One region of the Saccharothrix sp. NPDC042600 genome, then DNA from elsewhere that is predicted to be linked to it. Evidence: riboswitches for the same ligand, from Rfam matches in the RefSeq annotation. Region 1 holds a riboswitch; each other region holds the start of a gene.
The links. Region 1 has a riboswitch for cobalamin ahead of AB0A74_RS14115 (magnesium chelatase subunit D family protein). Riboswitches for the same ligand answer to the same signal wherever they lie in the genome.

Region 1 (6,943 bases):
GAGCGGTGCGTCGAGGAGGTGCTGCGCCGCGACCCGCCGGTCAACACGTGGCGGCGGGTGGCGGCGCGGGACGTGACGCTCTCCGGCGTGGCCGTGCCGAAGGGCGCGCAGCTGCTGCTGATGCTCGCGGGCACCGGGTCCGACCCGGAGGTGTTCGACGAGCCGGAGCGGCTGTGCCCGGCCCGGCCGAACGCGCGCAAGCACCTCGCGTTCGGGTTCGGCCGGCACTTCTGCCTGGGCGCGGGCCTGGCCCGGCTGGAGGCGGAGGTGGTGCTGCGGGAGACCTTCGCGCGGTTCCCCCGCCTGCGCCTGGCCTCGGCGGAGCCGCCGCCGATGCTCGGGCTGCTGTCGTTCCGGGCGCCGCTGAGCGTGCGCGTCGAGCTAGGGGACGAGGATCAGCTTGCCGGTGGTGGCGCGGGACTCCAGGGCCTCGTGGGCGCGGGCGGCCTCGGCCAGCGGTAGCGCCTCGCCCAGGGTCGTCCGCAAGCCCAGCCCGAACACCTTGCGCACGTTGTCCGGCGTGAGCGGGTTGCCCAGGCCGATCAGCGCGACGCCCTTGGCGAAGACGTCCGACGCGGTCACGTCCAGCGGCTCGCCACTGGCGAAGCCGAACACCACCAGCCGGCCGGCGCCGGGGCGGAGCAGGTCGAACGACTGCCGGGCGGTCGGGCCGCCGACGGAGGAGAACACCACGTCCACCTCGCCGACCCGCTCGGCCCAACCCGCGGCGCTGTAGTCGACGGTCTCGTGCGCGCCCAGCTCGCGGGCGTGCGCCAGCTTCTCCGCGCTGCTCGCGGCGGCGACCACGGTGGCCCCGGCGCGGGCGGCGAGCTGCACCAGGAGACCGCCGACGCCGCCGCCGGCCGCCTCGACCAGCACCCGGTCGCCCGGCGCGACGCGGGCCCGTTCGACGGCCTGGACCGCCGTCGAGCCCTGGAGCAGCAGGGCGAGGGCCTCGTGGTCGGAGACGTGGTCGGGCACCTCGACGCCGTCGCGCACGGCGGCCAGCTCGGCGTAGCCGTCACCGGCCGGGACGCCGATGATCCGGCGGCCGTCCGCGGTGACGCCGACGACCTCGCTGCCGAGCTGACCGGTGGGGTCGAGGGCCGCCGGGTACCAGGGGAAGAGCTTGCGGCCCTTGCCCGAGCGGATCACCGTCTCGCCGTAGTTCACGCCGATCGCCGTGACGCGGACGAGTTCCTCGCCGGGGCCGGGCACCGGGTCGGGCACCTCCACGACCCGCAGGACGTCCGCCGGGCCGAACTCGTTGAACCGCACCGCTCGCATCTGCCGTCCCCTCGATGAAGCGGACCGGCGGTCCGCTTTGCTGTTCGCTACGATACGGACTGCCGGTCCGGTTCTGTCAAGTCGTGGGAGGTGCCCGTGGCCGAACGCCGCGACGCCGCGCGCAACCGGGCCGCGATCCTCGCCGCCGCGTCGCGGCTGATCGGGGAACGCGGGCTCGACGAGGTGAACATGGAGGACGTGGCGGTCGCGGCGGGCGTCGGCAAGGGGACGGTGTTCCGCCGGTTCGGCGACCGCGAGGGGTTGATCCAGGCCGTCGTGGCGGAGAGCGCCGAAGCGTGGAAGGCCGAGTCCGAAGTGCTCGTGACGGCCACCGACCGGCCGCCGGACGAGAGGGTGATCACGTTCGTGGCCACCCTGTTCGACCACGTGGTGGCGAACCTGCCGGTGGTCCGGGCGTTGGAGCGGGTGTCGGCGCGGGGCAGCGGGTGCGACGCCAACCTCGACCTCACGCACGCCCGGTTGTCGGCGTTGATCGCGCAGGTCAGGCCGTACGAGGACGCGGATTTCCTGGCGCACGCGCTGCTGGCCAACCTGCGCGGGGAACACCTCCACCACCTGGTCCACCGGGTCGGTCTGCCGGTGGGGCAGGTGCGGCTGGGTGTGATCGCGCTCGCGCGGGCCGTGCTGACCGGGGACTTGGTCGGCGCCGGCCGGGATGCGACGATGCCTCCGCTGTAGGGGTGCGCGAGGAAGCCGGTGCGAATCCGGCACGGTCCCGCCACTGTGACCGGGGGAGTTCCGCCGGGAGTCAGGAACTCGGCCCCCGGAACCACTCGACCGGACACGGGCGTGGACACCCGAGGAAGGACACCGCCGCATGGGCGCGCGTTTCCCCTTTTCCGCCGTCGTCGGACATGACGACCTCCGCTTGGCCCTGCTGTTGAACGCCGTGCACCCCGGGATCGGCGGTGTGCTGGTGCGGGGTGAGAAGGGGACCGCGAAGTCGACCGTGGTCCGGGCGCTGGCGGCGCTGCTGCCGGAGTTGGACGTGGTGCCGGGCTGCCGCTTCGCGTGCGACCCGGCGGTGGAGACCGAGTGCCCCGACGGCCCGCACGGGCGGCCTCCGGCCCCCGTCTCGATCGTCTCACGCGCCACCGACAATTCGGGCGTCCCGGGCGTCCCGGGCGTCTCGGGCGTCCCGGGCGTCTCGGGCGTCCCGGGCGTCTCGGGCGGCGCGGTCGGCGCGGGCGGCGCGGTCGGTGGTGTCGGTGGTGTCGAGCGGCGGCCGGCGCGGTTGGTCGAACTCCCGGTCGGGGCCACCGAGGACCGGTTGATCGGGTCCCTCGACCTCGAACGCGCGTTGACCGAGGGCGTCCGCGCGTACCAGCCGGGGCTGCTCGCCGCCGCGCACCGGGGCGTTCTCTACGTGGACGAGGTCAACCTCCTGCACGACCACCTGGTGGACCTGCTGCTCGACGCCGCCGCGATGGGCCGCGCCCACGTCGAGCGCGAAGGGGTCTCCGTCTCGCACGCGGCCTCCTTCCTCCTGGTCGGCACGATGAACCCCGAGGAGGGCGAACTCCGCCCGCAGCTGCTGGACCGCTTCGGCCTCACCGTCACCGTCAAGGCCGCCCGGGACGTCGCGACCCGCACCGAGGTCATCCGCCGCCGCCTCGCGTACGAGGCCGACCCGGTCGGGTTCGCCGCGCGGTGGGCCGAGCAGGACGCCGAGCTGGCCGCCCGGATCGTCACCGCCCGCGACCGCCTGTCCACCGTCGTGCTGCCCGACGCCGAGCTGCGCCGGATCGCCGCCGTGTGCGCGGCCTTCGAGGTGGACGGCATGCGGGCCGACCTGGTCGTCGCGCGCACCGCCGTCGCCCACGCCGCCTGGCGGGGTGCGGACGAGGTCGCCGAGGCCGACGTCGAGGCCGCCGTCCGGCTCGCGCTGCCGCACCGCAAGCGCCGCGACCCGTTCGACGAGCCCGGCCTCGAAGAAGAGCAGCTCGAAGACGCGATGAAGCAGGGTGCCGAGCACGCCGCCGAACCGGAACCCGACCCCGATCCCGACCCCGACGGTCCGGACGGCGGTGGTCTGCCCGGCGACACGCCCGACCTGGCCGACGACGCGAGCGGCCCGTCGCCCGAGCAGCCCGCCGCCGACGGCCGCGGTGCCGGTGCCGAGCGCACGCACGCGCCGGCGCCGTCGTTCCGCACGCGGTTGCTCCAGGTCCCGGGCGTGGGTGAAGGCGCGCCGGGCAAGAGGTCGCGGGCACGGGCTCGCACCGGGCGGGTCGTCCGTTCGTCCACTGTGGACGGCAGCGGGCTGCACCTGGTCGGCACGCTGGGCGCGGCGGCGCCGCACCAGGCCGCGCGCGGGCGCAGCGGTCCCGGGCTGGTGCTGCGCGGCGCCGACCTGCGGCGGGCGGTCCGCGAGGGCAAGGAGGGCAACCTGGTGCTGTTCGTGGTCGACGCGTCCGGCTCGATGGCCGCCCGGCAGCGGATGTCGGCGGTCAGCGGCGCGGTGATCTCGCTGCTGCGCGACGCCTACCAGCGGCGGGACAAGGTCGGTGTGATCACCTTCCGCGGGAACGGCGCCGAGACCGCGCTCCCGCCGACGAACTCCGTGGACGCCGCCGCCGCCCGCCTGCGGCAGCTCCGCACGGGCGGCCGGACGCCCCTCGCGGACGGGCTCCTGAGGGCGCGCAAGGTGCTCCAGACCGAACGGGTCCGCGACCCGCGCCGCCGCCCGCTGCTGGTCCTGCTCACCGACGGCCGCGCCACCGCCACGGGCACCGGCGGCGACCCGATGCGCGACGCCCTGCGCGCCGCCGGCCTGCTGGCCGCCGACGAGGTGGCGGCCGTGGTCGTGGACTGCGAGTCCGGCCACGTCCGGCTGGGCTTGGCCGCCCGCGTCGCCCAGGCGCTGGACGCGGTGTGCCTGCGCCTCGAAGAACTGTCCGCCGACCAGGTCGCCGGCGTCGTGCGCGCCGCACGCGCCGCGTAAAGGAGCCCGCAGTGCCCCAGGGACAGCCGTCCGTCGTGCCCACCGACGGGCTCACCACCAGGCAGCGGCGCAACCGACCGCTGGTCGTCCTCCACACGGGGGAGATGAAGGGCAAGTCCACCGCCGCCTTCGGCCTCGCGCTGCGCGGGTGGAACCAGGGCTGGTCGATCGGCGTCTTCCAGTTCGTGAAGTCGGCCAAGTGGAAGGTCGGCGAGGAGAACGCCTTCCGCGCCCTGGGCCGGTTGCACGAGCAGACCGGCGAGGGCGGGCCCGTCGAGTGGCACAAGATGGGCGAGGGCTGGTCCTGGTCGCGCAAGCAGGGCACCGAGGAGGACCACGCCGCCGCCGCGCGCGAGGGCTGGCGGGAGATCGCCCGGAGGCTCTCGACCGAGCAGCACGGCCTCTACGTGCTCGACGAGTTCACCTACCCGCTGCACTGGGGCTGGATCGACGTGGACGAGGTGGTCACGGCGCTGCGCGAGCGGCCCGGCCACCAGCACGTGGTCATCACCGGCCGGTACGCGCCGCAGGCCCTGGTCGACGCCGCCGACCTGGTGGTGGAGATGACCAAGGTCAAGCACCCGATGGACGCGGGGCAGAAGGGCCAGAAGGGGATCGAGTGGTGAACCGCCTGGTGGTCGCCGCGCCCGGGTCGGGCAGCGGCAAGACCACCGTGGCCACCGGCCTGATGGCGGCGCTGCGCCGCGCGGGGGACCGGGTGGCCCCCTTCAAGGTCGGGCCGGACTACATCGACCCCGGCTACCACGGCCTGGCCACCGGCCGACCGGGCCGCAACCTCGACCCGGTGATGGTCGGCGAGCACCGCGTGGCGTCGCTGTTCGCCCACGGGTCGCGCGGCTGCGACATCGCCGTGGTCGAGGGCGTGATGGGCCTGTTCGACGGGCGGGTGGACACCGAGGGCGTCGGCTCCACCGCCCACGTGGCCAAGCTGCTGTCCGCGCCGGTGCTGTTCGTGGTGGACGCGCGCGGCCAGAGCCGCAGCCTGGCCGCCCTGCTGCACGGGTTCCGGGGGTACGACCCGACCGTGCGGCTGGGCGGGGTGGTGCTCAACCAGGTCGGGTCCGCCCGGCACGAGCACGTGCTGCGCGGCGCGTGCGCCGAGGTCGGGCTGGAGGTGCTGGGCGTGCTGCCCCGGGACGACCGGTTCGCGCTGCCGTCCCGCCACCTGGGCCTGGTCACCGCCGCCGAGCACGGGTCGGCCGCGGTCGAGGCCGTGGACGCCGTGGCCGAGGCGGTCGCGGCCCACGTGGACCTGGCCGCGGTGCGGCGGCTGGCGGCCGGGGTGCCCGCGCTGGCGGTGCCCGCGTGGGACCCGGCGGAGGAGGTCGCGGCCGTGTCCGGCGCGCCCGTCGTGGCGGTCGCGGGCGGGGCGGCGTTCACGTTCGGGTACGCCGAGCACGTCGAGCTGCTGCGGGCGGCCGGCGCGGACGTGGTGACCGTGGACCCGTTGCGGGACGAAGACCTGCCGGAGGGGACGTCGGGGCTGGTGCTGCCCGGCGGGTTCCCGGAGCAGCACGCCGCCGAGCTGTCGGCCAACGCCGGCCTGCGGGCGGCCGTGGTGGCGTTGGCCCGGTCCGGCGCGCCCGTGCACGCGGAGTGCGGCGGGCTGCTGTACCTGGCGAAGTCGCTGGACGGCGTGCCGATGTGCGGGGTCCTGGACGCGGACGGCTCGATGACGCCCCGGCTCACCCTGGGCTACCGGGACGCCGTCGCGCCCCACGACTCCGTGCTGGCGCGCGCGGGCACGCGGATCACCGGGCACGAGTTCCACCGGACGACGTTGAGCGTGCCGGCGGGCGCGAAACCGGCCTGGCAGTGGCGAGGTCACGACCTCAAGCCGGTGGCCGAGGGTTACGTGTTCGGCGGCGTCCACGCGTCCTACTTGCACACCCACCCGGCATCAGCACCTGACGCGATCACCCGCTTTGTGCGGGCTTGCGAAACGAAGCAGGTCCGGGTCGAGGCCACTCGATAGTGGATCGCCCGGGCGCGGTACGGTCGTTGCCCACCAAGCCGAACACGTCGTGGGGAGCAGTTGTGATGACTGGTCGGGTCTCCTTCGTGGGCGCCGGTCCCGGTGCCGCCGATCTCATCACCCTCCGGGGCGCGAAGCGCATAGCCGAGGCCGACGTCGTGATCTGGGCGCCCAGCGTCGTGGAGGCCGAGTGCGTGCGCGAGCACGCCCGCCCCGACGCCGAGCTGGTCGACTTCTCCCGCGTGTCCGAGGCCGAGGTCGTGGACGTGTACCGGCGCGCGTCGGCCGCGCAGCTCAAGGTGGTCCGCCTGCACGCGGGCGACCCGGCGCTGTGGGGCGGCCTGCGCGAGCAGCACGAGACGTGCCAGCGGCTCGGGCTGACCACCGAGGTCGTGCCCGGCGTGTCGGCCGTGTCGGCGGCGGGCGCGGCGGTGGCGCGCGAGCTGACCTCGTCCGACGTGGCGCAGTCGCTGGTGCTGGCCGGGCCGGAGGGCGCCGAGCACCTCAAGGACTTCGCCGCCCACGGCACGACCCTGGCGATCTCCGCGTCCGGCGCGCGCACGGCGCGGATCGTGGAGCAGTTGCGCGAGGGCGGTTACGCCGACGACACGCCCGTGGTGGTGGCGTACAAGGTCTCCCTGCCCGACGAGACGCTCGCCCAGACCACGTTGGGCGAGCTGGAGGCGTGCGTCAAG
Region 2 (6,943 bases), on a different contig from region 1:
CGAGATCAGCGCCTGGGTCTGGCTGGGGAAGGTGCCCTTGGCGACGAACGCCTTGATCTGCTGCTCGGGGGCGGTCAGCCACGCGGCGAGCTTCGCGGCCTCCTTGGCGTTCTTGCTCTGCTTGGGCACGGTCAGGTACGAGCCGCCCCAGTTGCCGCCGCCGCCGGGGAAGGCGGCCGTGACGGCCCAGTGGCCCTTGTGCTCGGGGCCGGCGTTGCCCTCGATCACGCCCAGCATCCAGGACGGGCAGGTCTTGGTGGCGAAGGCCGACTGCTTGAAGCCGTTCTGCCACTCCGGGCTCCACGCGACGAGCTTGGCCGACTGGCCGCGCGCGACCGCGCCGGTGACCTGCTGCCAGATCTTCTGGTCGTCGTTGGTCTCGATCACGAGCTTGTCGTCGCGGTCGAAGTAGCCGGTCTTGGCCTGGTTGTGCATGGGGTTGAAGATCTGCGCGGCCGAGTCGAACCACGGCTTGCCGGTGGCCTTGACGTACTTGTCGCCGGCCTCGAAGTAGGCGTCCCACGTGGTGAACAGGGCCTTCACGCCCTCGGGGTCGCTGGGCAGGCCGGCGGCCTCGAAGAGGTCCTTGCGGTAGCACATGGCCAGCGGGCCGATGTCGGTGCCGTAGCCGATGAGCTTGCCGTCCTTGGTGGTGACGGCGTCGGTCTTCCACTGCAGCCAGCGGTCGGCGCGCACGTCCGCCGGGCCGATCTCCTTGAGGTCGTTGAACTGGCCGGACTTGGCCATGACCTGGCTGAGGTAGCCCTCTTCGACGGCCTCGACGTCGGCGAGCCCGGAACCCGCGCCCAGCTTGGTGAACAGGTTCTGGTGGTGGGGGTTGCCCTGGCCGGTCTTGCGGTGCGTGATCTTGACGTTCGAGTTCGCGGCCTCGTACTCCTTGAACAGTTCCTCGTACCCGAACTCGTTGAACGTGGCGACGGTCAGCTCGACCTTGCCGTCCGGGGACGCGCCGGAACCCCCCGAACCACATGCCGCGGTGACTGCGGCGAGCACTGCGGTGCAGGCCACGACCTTGGCCAAGCCCGCTCGACGGTTGCGCACGAGAACTCCTCAGTTGATCGGCGGTGACGTTCTGGGAGCGCTCCCAGGTTTCGGCGAGTGTGGTTCTCCCCACGCACACGTGTCAAGCACTCGTGTCCGCGCTGTTACCTACGTGGCAAGGAAGACCGACCGGACTATGCGGACCAATCCGCACAGAGACGGACTCGGTACTCAGCGCCACGCCGTGGAGCGCTCCCAGACGGCCCTGGGCTGGTGCTCCAACCGGCGGCTCCCCATTCCCCCGGCCACCCGACCATTGCCCGCCGGCGGTCTGTGGAGCGGGAAACGCGACTATTCGCGGTGACGTGGCTCAAGCGCTCGATCGGGTGACCCTTCAAGCGGGCGACGCGCTTCTCGGCATCGGAAAAGCAATGCGCGCGACCCCTGAAAACACGTGCGGCGCACACCCACAAAGGGTGCGCGCCGCGACGCCTGAATGCTTCAGCGACCGTCTTCCAAGTCGCCTTCCGTCTCCAGGTAAACCGCCTTCAAGGCGTCCAACGTCTCCTGTTCCGGGTGTTCCCACATCCCCCGGTCCGCCGCCTCCAGCAGCCGCTCCGAAATGCCGTGCAACGCCCACGGGTTCGACTCGGACAGGAACTTCCGGTTCTCCGGGTCCAGCACGTAACTCGCGGCCAACTGCTCGTACATCCAGTCCGCCACCACCCCGGTGGTCGCGTCGTAGCCGAACAGGTAGTCCACGGTCGCGGCCAATTCGAACGCGCCCTTGTAACCGTGCTTGCGCATCGCGGCCAGCCAGCGCGGGTTGACCACGCGGGCGCGGAAGATGCGGTTGGTCTCCTCGTGCAGCGTGCGGGTGCGGACGGCGTCCGGGCGGGTGCTGTCGCCGACGTAGGCGGCGGGGGCCTTGCCGGTCAGCGCCCGGACGGTGGCGACCATGCCGCCGTGGTACTGGAAGTAGTCGTCGGAGTCGGCGATGTCGTGCTCGCGGGTGTCGATGTTCTTGGCGGCCACCGCGATCCGCTTGTACGCGCTCTCCATGTCGGTGCGCGCCTCGACGCCGTCCAACTCGCGGCCGTAGGCGTACCCGCCCCACACCGCGTACACCTCGGCGAGGTCGGCGTCGTCGCGCCAGTTGCGGCTGTCGATCAGCGGCAGCAGGCCCGCGCCGTACGCGCCCGGCCTGGAGCCGAAGATGCGCAGCGTGGCGCGGCGGCGGTCGCCGTGCTCGGACTCGGCCGCTTGGGCGTGCGCCCGGACGTAGTTGTCCTCGGCGGGCTCGTCCAGTGCGGCGACGAGTTGCACGGCGTCGTCCAGCAGGGCCACCACGTGCGGGAACGCGTCGCGGAAGAAGCCCGAGATGCGGACCGTCACGTCGATGCGCGGGCGGCCCAACTCGTCCAGCGGGATCGGTTCCAGGCCCGTGACGCGCCGGGACTGGTCGTCCCACACCGGGCGGACGCCCATCAGGGCGAGGACCTCCGCGATGTCGTCACCGGCCGTGCGCATCGCGCTGGTGCCCCACACCGACAGGCCCACGGACGGCGGCCACTGCCCGTCGTGGTCGGCGCGGTAGCGCTCCAGCAGGGACTCCGCCATGGCGTGCCCGGTCTCCCAGGCCAGCTTGGACGGCACCGCCTTGGGGTCCACGGAGTAGAAGTTGCGGCCGGTCGGCAGCACGTTCACCAGGCCGCGCAGCGGGGACCCGCTCGGCCCGGCCGGGACGTACCCGCCGTTGAGCGCGTGCAGCGTGTTGGCCATCTCGTCGGTGGTGCGCGCCAACCGCGGCACGACCTCCAGCGCGCCGAACTCCAGGATGCGCGCCACGTCCTCGTTGTCGGTCAACGTCCGCGCGACGGCCGGGTCCCAGTCGGCGTCCTCCATCGCCTGCACCAGCGCGCGGGCCTCGGCCTCGACGGCGTCCACCGAGGTGCGGGTGGAGTCCTTGAGACCCAGGGCCTCGCGCAGGCCGGGGAGGGCGGCGACCTGACCGGCCCACATCTGCTTGGCCTGCAGGATCGCGAGCACCAGGTTGACCCGGGTCTCGCCGGTCGGCGGCTCGCCCAGCACGTGCAGGCCGTCGCGGATCTGGACGTCCTTGACCTCGCACAGCCAGCCGTCCACGTGGAGGATCAGCTCGTCGAACTCGGCGTCGTGCGGCCGGTCCTCGATGCCCAGGTCGTGGTCGAGCTTCGCGGCCTGGATCAGCGTCCAGATCTGGGCGCGGATGGCGGGCAGCTTCGCCGGGTCCATCGCGGCGATGTTGCCGTGCTCGTCCAGCAGCTGCTCCAGCCGGGCGATGTCGCCGTAGCTGTCGGCGCGGGCCATCGGCGGGACCAGGTGGTCGACCAGGGTGGCGTGCACGCGGCGCTTGGCCTGGGTGCCCTCGCCCGGGTCGTTGACCAGGAACGGGTAGACCAGCGGCAGGTCGCCCAGCGCGGCGTCCGGGCCGCAGCCGGCGGACAGGCCGACCGCCTTGCCGGGCAGCCACTCCAGGTTGCCGTGCTTGCCGACGTGCACGACGGCGTCCGCGCCGAACTCCGACTCCAGCCACCGGTACGCGCCCAGGTAGTGGTGGCTCGGCGGCAGGTCCGGGTCGTGGTAGATGGCGATCGGGTTCTCGCCGAAGCCGCGCGGCGGCTGGACCATGACCACGACGTTGCCCGACCGCAGGGCGGCCAGCACGATCTCGCCGTCCTGGTCCCGGGACCGGTCCACGAACAGCTCGCCGGGCGCCGCGCCCCAGTGCTGTTCGATCTCCTGCCGGGTGTCCTCCGGGAGGGTGGCGAACCACTCGCGGTAGGCGGAGGCCTTGATGCGCACCGGGTTGCCCTGGAGCTGCTCCTCGGTGAGCCAGTCCGCGTCCTGACCGCCGGCGGCGATGAGGGCGTGGATCAGGGCGTCGCCGTCGAGGTCGTCGACGCCGGGCAGGTCGTCGCCGATGTCGTAGCCGTTGTCGCGCAACGCCTTGAGCAGCCGCACGACGCTGGCCGGGGTGTCCAGGCCGACCGCGTTGCCGATGCGGGAGTGCTTGGTCGGGTAGGCCGCCAGCATGACGACGATCTTCTTGTCGGCGTTGGGGATGTGCCGCAGCCTGCCGTGCCGCACGGCGATGCCCGCCACGCGCAGCGCGCGCTCGGGGTCGGCCACGTAGACGGTCAGGCCGTCCTCGTCGATCTCCTTGAAGGAGAAGGGGACGGTGATGATCCGGCCGTCGAACTCGGGGATGGCGACCTGCGTGGCGGTGTCCAAAGGGGACAGCCCGTCGTCGTTCTCGTCCCACGCGGCGCGACTGGAGGTCAGGCACAGGCCTTGCAGGATCGGGATGTCCAGCGCCGCCAGCGCGCCCACGTCCCACGCGTCGTCGTCGCCACCGGCGGAGGCGGTGGCGGGCTTGGTGCCGCCGGCCGCGAGCACGGTCACCACCAGCGCGTCGGCCTTGCCGAGTTCGGCGAGCAGCTCGGGCTCGGCGGTGCGCAGGGACGCGCAGTAGATCGGCAGCGCCCGGCCGCCCTTGGCCTCGATCGCGTCGCACAGGACGTGCACGAACGCGGTGTTCCCGGCCACGTGGTGCGCCCGGTAGTACAACACCGCCACCACCGGACGCCGATCCCCGCTGTCGGACTCCGCCGAATTGTCGGACCCCGACGGAACCGCCGAATTGTCAGACCCCGGTGGGACAATCGAAGCGGGGGCCGCAGGCCGCTCCAGCACGCCCCAGGAGGGCGCGGCGACGGGCGGGGTGAAGCCGTAGCCGGTCAGCAGGACCGTGTCACTCAGGAACTTGAACAGCTCGGCCAGGTTCGCCGGACCGCCGTGCGCCAGGTACGCGTGCGCCTCCGCGCACACCCCACCGGGCACGGTGGACAGCTCCATCAGCGGCGCGTCCGGGTTCTGCTCACCGCCGAGCACCACGACCGGGCGCGGGCCGGCCAGCAGCCAGTCCAGGCCCTCCTCCCACATCCGGCGACCGCCGAGGATGCGCACGACCACCAGGTCCACGCCCTCGACCAGGGCGGGCAGGTCGTCCACGGTGAGCCGGGCGGGGTTGCCCAGCCGGTAGTCCGCGCCGCTCGCGCGAGCGGACAGCAGGTCGGTGTCGGAGGTCGACAGCAGCAGGATCACGTGCGGGCTCCATCCCTCGGGGGTCCTCGCCCCAGGTCGTAGGGGACGGCGGGCGGAGTTCCTGACTCCCGGGCTCGCACCCGGTCACAGTGGCGGGACCGCGCCGGACTCGCACCGGCTTCCTCCTGTTGCTTCGCCGTTCGGGGACAACCCTAACGGGCGTTAGCATCCAGCCCATGCCCCAGGAGCGTGAACGACCCGACGCGTGCCCCGGCGCCGTCGACGTGCACCAGGCGGCCGACGGCGGTCTGGCGCGCGTCCGGGTGCCCGGCGGGACCCTGTCGGCGGCTCAGTTCGACGCCCTGCGCGGGGCCGCGCTGGAGCTGGGCGACGGGTCGCTGGAACTGACCTCGCGGGCGAACGTGCAGATCAGGGGCTTGCGACCGGGTGCCGAACACGTCCTGGGAGCGCTCCTGGCCGACATCGGCCTCCTGCCCTCGCGGACCCACGAGCGGATGCGCAACATCATCGCCGCGCCGCTGGAGGACAACCAGGGGTTGGTCGACGAGATCGACCGCGCGCTGTGCGCGGTGCCGGAGCTGGCCGACCTGCCGGGGCGGTTCCTGGTCACGGTGGGTGCAGGCGTGAGCGGGCTGGGCGGTGACATCGGCCTGGTGGGTGACGCGTTGTTCCTGGCCGGAACCGATTCCGGGCTGCGCGTGACCGATCCAGTGGCGGCCGTGGTGGCGGCTTCCCGGCTGTTCCGGGAGATCCGCGGCAGCGCCTGGCGGCTGTCCGAAGTGGACTCCGGTGTGCGGAAGATCACGGACGCCCTGGGCGAGCCGGTCGCCGAAAGGCTTGTCCCGACTGTGACTCCGGTCGCACCCGGGGTGCACGGCGACGTCGTCGTGGCGGGTGTGCCGCTGGGTCGGTTGGACGCGCGGCTGCCGGCCGGCGTGCCGGTGCGGATCACGCCCTGGCGCAGCCTGGTGGTGCCGGTCGGGACGGACACCACGGGGCTGTTCACCTCGCCGGACTCGCCGTGGCACGGGGTGAGCGCGTGCACCGGGCGGCCGGGGTGCGCGAAGTCGCTGTCGGACGTGCGGGCGGACGTCACGGCGTGGATCGGCACGCCGCACGCGGGCCGGGTGCACTGGTCGGGCTGCGCGCGGCGGTGCGGACGGCCGGCGGGGGACGTGGTGGAGTACGTCGCGACCGGCGACGGGTACGAGGAGATCAGGTGACCAGCTACATCAAGGACGGCGCGGAGATCTACCGCCAGTCGTTCGCGACCATCCGCGCCGAGGCGGACCTGGCCGGGCTGCCGGCGGACGTGGCGCGGGTCGCGGTGCGGATGATCCACGCCTGCGGCATGGTCGACCTGGTCGGGGACATCGCCTACTCCCCCGGTGTGGTGGCTGCCGCGCGGGCGGCGCTGTTGGCGGGCGCGCCGATCCTGTGCGACGCGCAGATGGTGGCGGCGGGCGTGACGCGCAAGCGGTTGCCCACGGACAACGAGGTGCTGTGCACGTTGTCCGACCCGCGGGTGCCGGAGTTGGCCGCGAAGATGGGCAACACGCGCAGCGCGGCGGCGCTGGAGCTGTGGGGTGAGCGCCTGGAGGGCGCGGTGGTGGCCATCGGCAACGCGCCGACGGCGTTGTTCCACCTGCTGGACATGGTGGCCGCGGGCGCGCCGAGGCCCGCCGCCGTGCTGGGCGTGCCGGTCGGGTTCATCGGCGCGGCGGAGTCGAAGGACGCGTTGGCGGCCAACGACCTTGGCCTGGAGTACCTGGTCGTGCGCGGGCGTCGGGGCGGCAGCGCCATGACCGCGGCGGCCGTCAACGCGATCGCGAGC
Region 3 (6,943 bases), on a different contig from region 1:
CACGCCCTTGTTGGCCAGCGCGCCCGGTTCGCCGTCGAGCAGGGTGGTGAACAGGACCGCCGGCATGGCGAGGTAGAACGCGAACCGGCCGAGCACCGTCTCGGCGCGGTCGCCGAGGACGTTGGTGCGCGCGGCGGCGAAACCCACCGCCGTGAGCACCCAGATGGGCACGAACCCGCTGAGCACCCCGCCCAAGGTCAGGTCACAGGTGCTTGTAGACGTCTTCCAGGGTCAGCCCACGACCGAGCATGAGCACCTGGACGCGGTACAGCAGTTGGGAGATCTCCTCGGCCAGCCGCTCGTCGGACTCGTGCTCCGCGGCGATCCAGACCTCGCCCGCCTCCTCCAGCACCTTCTTGCCCTGCGCATGGACGCCCGCCTCCAGGGCCGCTGCGGTGGCGGAGCCCTCGGGGCGGGTGCGGGCGCGTTCGCTCAGCTCGGCGAACAGCTCGTCGAAGGTCTTCACGGGGGCCCATCCTCCCATCCCCCGAACGGTGGCACACAATCACCCCAAAGTTGCGTGCTCCGAAAACATGCGTGGACCGCAAGTTCTGGTACCTTGATCGCATGGACGAGGAACTGGGCTTGAGAGAACGCAAGAAGCTGGCGACCCGCCAGGCGTTGAGCAGGGCGGCACTGCGGCTGGCGGTCGAGCGCGGCCTGGAGAACGTCCTGGTGGAGGACATCGCCGCGGCGGCCGGGGTGTCCCCGCGCACCTTCAACAACTACTTCTCCAGCAAGGCGGAGGCGATCACGTCCCCGCAGGTGGACAGAGCGCGGCGGCTGGCGGTCGAGGTGCGCCGACGCCCCCGGGGCGAATCCCTCTGGGAGGCGATCCTCGAAGCGGCGCTGGAGCAGTACGACGTCGCGGAGGAGCCGGAGTGGACGACCGGCGTCCGGCTCCTGCTCAGCGAGCCGGCCCTGATCGGCGAGTTCCACCGCGCCAGTTCCGCGGTCGAGCGCGAGCTGGCCGAGGCGGTCGCCGAGCGCACCGGCACCGACGTGGAGCAGCTCTACCCGCGCCTGGTGGCGGCCTCGGTGGGCGCGGCCATCCAGGTGGCGACCGACCGCTGGGTCCACACCACCCCGCCCGCGCCGCTGACACCCCTGGTCCGCGAGGCCATCAGCCAGGTCGCCGCGGGCCTCCCCGAACCCGCCACCACCGCACGCCCCGGAGAGGAAGCCCGACCATGACCACCACTCACGCACCCCACACCCACGCTGCCGACCCCCGCGCCACCGGTCCCGTGGCCGTCGCCTTCGGCCGCCCGACCCGCGTCAGAACCCGAACCGCGGGCTGGCGAACGGCCAGTCCCGGGCGATCCACTCCGGCACGAAGGCGTCGAGGGCGCGTTCGAGGTCGGTGCCCGCGTACTCGTCCACCACCCACCAGGTGATCAGGGCGTCCTCGGCCGGGTCGATGTAGACACACCCGAGCAGCGCCGTCTCGTCCGCGTCGAACAGGGCGTAGTTGAACGACTCGTGGGCTTCGGCCTCGCGCTCGTGCCGGGCGAGGTCGAGGCGGTTCGCCTCGGGGGTCATGGTGGCCGGCGGCCAGCCCCACTGCTCGCCGAAGAGGGACCAGAGACGTTCTCGCGAGCCCATGACCGCCGGGTAGTCCCGGTCCGCGTCGGACTCCCGGATCGGGCGCAGGTGGTGGCCCGTGCCCAGCTCGACGCGGGTGGGGTGGACGAAGTCGGACGGCAGCCAGGACATGGGCGGGATTGTCGATCAGCGGGAGGTCGTGCGCCAAACCGGTTCGCCGGCAGGAGGAACGGCGGCCGGAAAACCAGTGGCTGGGAAGGGAGGTGAGGCTCGACACTGCGCGGATGACGTTGTCCGACGGGCTGGTGCTGCGCACCGCCGAACCGCGGGACCTCGACCAGATCGGCGCCTTGCTGGCCGAACGCGGCGAACCCGAGGACGCCGTCGACCACCGGCTGGTGGTCGAGGACCCGGACGCCGGGTGGGAGGCGTGCGCGGTCGTCGTGGACGGTGACCGGGTGGTCTCCACCGCGACCCTGCTGGACGAGACGCTGTTCCTCGACGGCGTCGAGATCCCGGCGGGGCAGGTGGAACTGGTCGCCACCGACCGCGACTACGAGGGGCGCGGCCTGGTGCGGGCGCTCATGGGCTGGGCGCACGAGCGGTCCGCCGCGCGTGGGCAGCTCGTGCAGGTGATGCTGGGCATCCCGTACTTCTACCGGCTGTTCGGGTACACGTACGCGATCCCCATCGCGCCGGTCCGGCCCGTGGTGGGCACGGCGTCCGCCGACGGCTACACCGTGCGCGAGGCGACGTTCGACGACATCCCGACCCTGCACCGGCTCCAGGAGGCCGAGCAGGCGCGGGCGGACCTGTCGATGCCGCACTCGCCCGGCCTGTGGCGGTGGCTGATCGCGCGGGACGGCAGCACGCAGTGGCTGGTGGAACGGGACGGCGTGCCGGTCGGCACCGGCCGCTCGACGCCGCCGGACGAGGGCGTGCGCCTGGCCGAGGTCGCGGCGACCGAGGCGGGCGCGGTGCACGCGCTGTTGGCGCACACCGGTGCGACGACGGCGAACGAGCGTCCGGGCACGGTCGCGGGCGAGGCGCTGGAACCGTTCCTGGGCCCCGCGCCGGAGGAGGCGAACTCGTACTACGTGCGCGTTCCCGACCCGGTGGCGTTGCTGGACCACCTGCGTCCGGTGTTCGGGCGGCGGCTGGCCAAGTCGTCGTTCGCCGACGCGGAGGGCGAGGCGGTGGTGTCGTTCTACCGCTCCCACGTGCGCCTGCCGTACCGGGCGGGCGAGGTGGGCGCGGTGGTCGCGGGCGGCACCATGCAGGCGCCGGGTGCGGCGGGCGGGTGCGGCGTCGCGCCGGACATGCTGGCGTCGCTGCTGTTCGGCCCGCACGGGTTGCGCGGCCTGACCGCACGCCAGCCGGACGTCTACCCGGGCCCGAACGCGGACCTGATGCAGACCCTGTTCCCGCCGGTCCGCTCCGACCTCATGACGTTCTACATGCCCTGACCGGCACGCGGTCCCCTGACCGGGGCCGGTCAGGTGCCGTAGCCGGCGAACTCGACGCCCAACGCCACGCCCGCCAACGCGAGCAGCACGCCCGCGCAGGTCAGGGCGCGCCGGTAACCGGTGTCGCCCAACCGGCGACGGCCGCGCGCGACCAGGACCGCGATGACCGCCTTGCCGCCGATCAGCATCAGGTAGAAGCCGACCAGCAGGGCCACCGCCGCGCCCGCCGACGCCCGCCACGTGGTGATCGTCAGCGGTCCGAGGGCGGTGGCCCAGGCGACCCACGGGTGCGGGCTGAGGAGGTTCACCAGCACGGCCCGGCGCAGGGCGTCACCGCCGGCCTCGCCGGAAGCGTCGAGGGTGGCGGTCCGGGCCTCGCGCACCGTCCGCACCCCGCTCCACACCACGAACACCGCGCCCACGACCCCGAGCACGCCCAACGCCCGCGCCGGGAGGCGGTCCAGCACGAGGACGGTCACGCCGACCACCACCGCGTCCGAGAGCAGGGGCGCGCAGGCCGCCAACGCGCCCGCCCGCCATCCCGACCGCAGCGCCGACGTCACGACCAGCACCAACAACGGACCGGGGCTGATGCTCGCCGCCAAGCCGAAGGTGAGTCCGAGCCCCAGTGCGTCCACGGGCGGCAGACTAGGACACGTGTCCGACTACGCCGCCGTGCTCTCCACCCTGCGCCAGGTCCGCGGTCTCAGCCCGTTCTTCGCCCTGGACCTGGGCCGTCCCGGTGACGACTGGCTCCCCGGCGCGGACCTGCTCGACGGCCCCGCGCTCCCCCGCACCCTCGACGCCATCGCCGAGCGCTACCGGACGGGCGAGCGGCGGGTAGCGGCCTCGCTGTTCTTCCTGAGCTACACCGCGCGCCTGCTCTGCCCGACCGCCGCCGCCCACGCCGTCGAGGGAGTCGCGCCCGACATCCGCCCCGGCAACCTGTGGTGGCACTACGGCCCGGACGGGCTGCGGGTGCGGATCGATCGAGCCGACCCGGGCTTGGGCATCGCGGAGTCGCTGGAACCGGTGGTCGAGGCGGTGCGGGCGATCGTGCCGGTGGCACGCGGACTGCTGTGGGGCAACGCGGCCTCCTCGATCGCCGGCGCGCTGAAGACGGTCGCCCGCAGCGGCACAGCACCGGCGGAACACTGCGTGGCGGTAGGCGAACACCTGCTCTCCGAACCACCGCTCAAGGGCACGGGCGACTTCATCCCGTTCCCGGGCGAGGTGGCCTTCCGCCGCCGAAGCTGCTGCCTGTACTACCGCCTGGACGGCGGCGGCACCTGCGGCGACTGCCCCCTCCCCACCCGCTGAGCGCGACGCACGCGGCCCACCCGGCGCGCGGCGGGCTGTGGTGTGGGCGGCCCACTCGGCGAACGCGGCCCACCCGGCGAACGCGGCCCACCCGGCGCGCGCGGCTCACCGGGCGCAAGCGGCCCACCCGCGAACTGCCAACTCACCCGGCCGACCAGCGCCGCCCGACCAGCGCCCCTTCCGCCCGCCCCAAGCCGCGAGCGGTCCGTTGTCGTCTTCCCGAGCGCCGGGTCTAGCCGCTGTGGCGCACCGCGCGTTGCGGACGTGAGGTGAATGACAACTCGTCTGGTCGGTTGTGCCGGGGCGGAGTGGACCTTTACGGTTCCAGCGCCGCAGTGGACGGGAAGCCGGTGGGAATCCGGCGCGGTCCTCGCCACTGTGACCGGGGAGCCAACCCGCCGAGAACGTCACTGGTCGCACGGTGCGGCTGGGAAGACGCGGGGACGGTGTCGATCCGGGAGTCAGGAGACCGGCTGCGGCACGAGTTGTTGTTGACCTTCCACGAGGTATGGAGGAGGCCGTCATGACGAGCCCCGCGCACCACCTTCCCCTTCCCATCCCCCGGTGGGCCTACGCCGTCGCGCTGGTCGCGCTGATGGTGACCTGGCTCGTCCTCCAGGAGAACGGCATCGCGCTCGGCCACGCCGCCGAGTCGCTGCACGAGTTCTTCCACGACGGGCGCCACGCGCTCGGCGTCCCGTGCCACTAGGCGCCCGACCGATGACCACGTACAAGGGCGTGCTGCTGCGCGGGATCGGCGCGGGCGGCATCGCCGGACTCCTGGCGGGACTCGTCGGGCTCGTCGTCGTGGAGGTGCCCATCCGGGCGGCGTTGGCCGTCGAGGAGGCGCGTGCCGCCGCGGAACCCGCGGCGGAAGCGGGACACGACCACGGTGAGCTGTTCGGCCGTGGCACCCAGATGGTCGGCGGCGTGCTGGCCGCGGTGATCGTCGGCTTGGCGGTCGGCGCGCTGTTCGCCACCGCCTACGCGGGCGCGCGCCGCTGGTTCGTCCACCGCCCGCCGTTCACCCGGAGCGTCACCCTGGCCGCGGCGGCGTTCGGCGCGGCGGCCCTGTTGCCCGCGGTGAAGTACCCGGCCAACCCGCCGGCGGTGGGCAACCCGGACACGGTGGACTACCGGACGGTGCTCTACCTGGGCGTCATCGCGGCCGGCCTGGCGGTGGTCTACGGGGCGAGCTTCCTGGCGTCCCGCCTGACCCACCTGGCCACCCCGGTCCGCTCGACGGTGGTCGCCCTGGCGGCGATCGCCGGCGTCGTGGTGGTGCTGCTGGCCTTCCCCGCGCCGCCGGACGCGATCCCGGCGGACATGCCCAGCGACGTCCTGTGGGACTTCCGCCTCGCGTCACTGGCGGAGACGGCCACGCTGTGGCTGGGCCTGGGCGTGGTGTTCGGCCTGCTGATCGACCCGTCGGTCCGCGGGGCCACGGCCAAGTCCCCGGCCCTGGCGGCCTGAGCGCGACGGTTCCGGGCGGGCGCGGGATGCCGCGCCCGCCCGGAGTCGGAACGGTCAGACCCGGCCCGGCAACGAGGCCAGCACATCCAGGTCCACGCCCACCAGGGAGTCACGGAAGACCCGCCGCTCCCCCGCCGGCACGGGCACGTCGCACGGCACGACCAGGACCGTGCAGCCCGCCGCCACGGCGGAAGCGACACCGGTCGGCGAGTCCTCGATCGCCACGCAACGCCCAGCGTCTACACCGAGCATGCGTGCTGCCTTCAGGTACGGGTCGGGCAAGGGCTTGTTGCGGCCCTCCACCTCGTCGCCGCACACGGTCACGTCGAACAGCTCGCGGCCGATCGTGTCCAGCGCGACCTCGGTCAAGCCGCGTTCCGTGGACGTCACCAGCGCCATCGGCACGCCGGAAGCACGCACCGCGCGCAAAGCGTCCTGGGCGCCCGGCCGCCACGGCAGACCGGCCCGGAACAGCTCCTCGGTGCGCCGCAGGATCCACGCCGCGCCGTCGGCCGTCTCCTCCGGCGTCGGCACCACGCCGACCTCGGCGAACAGCAACGCCATGGTCGTCGGCACGTTGGACCCGACCATCGCCTGCCGGGTGGCCAACGACAACGACCCGCCCAGCTTCTCGGCGAACTCGTAGAGCGGGACGTCCCACAGCTTCTCCGAGTCCAGCAGGGTGCCGTCCATGTCCCACAGCACGGCCTCGACGGTCATGCCGCCCCTCTCCACAGGTACGCCTTCACGCGTTGAAGTACTTCGCCTCGGGGTGGTGCGCCACGAACGCGTCGGTCGACTGCTCCGGGTGCAGTTGCAGCTCCTCGGACAGCTCGACCCCGATCCGCCCCGGTTCCAGCAGGTCCACGACCTTGACCCGGTCCTCCATGTTCGGGCACGCGCCGTAGCCCAGCGAGTAGCGGGCGCCGCGGTAGCCGAGCTTGAAGAACTCCTCCACGTCCGCCGGGTCCTCCGCCGCGACCGACCCGCCGTCGGGCCAGCGCAGCTCCTCGCGGATGCGGCGGTGCCAGTACTCGGCCAGCGCCTCGGTCAGCTGGACGCCCAGGCCGTGCACCTCCAGGTACTCGCGGTAGGAGTCCTTGGCGAACAACTCGCCCGCGTAGTCGGCGATCGGCTGA

Region 2: linked by a shared signal. The riboswitch ahead of cobN (cobaltochelatase subunit CobN) and the one ahead of AB0A74_RS14115 (magnesium chelatase subunit D family protein) in region 1 are both predicted to bind cobalamin.
Region 3: linked by a shared signal. The riboswitch ahead of AB0A74_RS17515 (CbtB-domain containing protein) and the one ahead of AB0A74_RS14115 (magnesium chelatase subunit D family protein) in region 1 are both predicted to bind cobalamin.

Annotation. Positions count from the first base shown of each region.
Region 1 covers NZ_JBEZBW010000016.1:96,765-103,707, forward strand. Annotated here, with positions in the region: gene AB0A74_RS14100 (cytochrome P450) at 1-462, shown strand, start outside; gene AB0A74_RS14105 (zinc-binding dehydrogenase) at 382-1,287, opposite strand; gene AB0A74_RS14110 (TetR/AcrR family transcriptional regulator) at 1,384-1,986, shown strand; cobalamin riboswitch at 1,956-2,087, shown strand; gene AB0A74_RS14115 (magnesium chelatase subunit D family protein) at 2,126-4,252, shown strand; gene cobO (cob(I)yrinic acid a,c-diamide adenosyltransferase) at 4,264-4,878, shown strand; gene AB0A74_RS14125 (cobyrinate a,c-diamide synthase) at 4,875-6,248, shown strand; gene AB0A74_RS14130 (cobalt-precorrin-4/precorrin-4 C(11)-methyltransferase) at 6,314-6,943, shown strand, end outside.
Region 2 covers NZ_JBEZBW010000012.1:90,023-96,965, forward strand. Annotated here, with positions in the region: gene AB0A74_RS11550 (extracellular solute-binding protein) at 1-1,014, opposite strand, end outside; gene cobN (cobaltochelatase subunit CobN) at 1,504-5,148, opposite strand; cobalamin riboswitch at 5,182-5,318, opposite strand; gene AB0A74_RS11560 (hypothetical protein) at 5,325-6,332, shown strand; gene AB0A74_RS11565 (precorrin-8X methylmutase) at 6,329-6,943, shown strand, end outside.
Region 3 covers NZ_JBEZBW010000024.1:35,216-42,158, reverse strand. Annotated here, with positions in the region: gene AB0A74_RS17550 (AEC family transporter) at 1-186, opposite strand, end outside; gene AB0A74_RS17545 (phosphoribosyl-ATP diphosphatase) at 203-466, opposite strand; gene AB0A74_RS17540 (TetR family transcriptional regulator) at 568-1,194, shown strand; gene AB0A74_RS17535 (N-acetyltransferase) at 1,279-1,716, opposite strand; gene AB0A74_RS17530 (GNAT family N-acetyltransferase) at 1,830-3,011, shown strand; gene AB0A74_RS17525 (LysE family transporter) at 3,041-3,649, opposite strand; gene AB0A74_RS17520 ((2Fe-2S)-binding protein) at 3,669-4,331, shown strand; cobalamin riboswitch at 4,640-4,824, shown strand; gene AB0A74_RS17515 (CbtB-domain containing protein) at 4,855-5,040, shown strand; gene AB0A74_RS17510 (CbtA family protein) at 5,052-5,804, shown strand; gene AB0A74_RS17505 (HAD family phosphatase) at 5,859-6,524, opposite strand; gene metH (methionine synthase) at 6,550-6,943, opposite strand, start outside.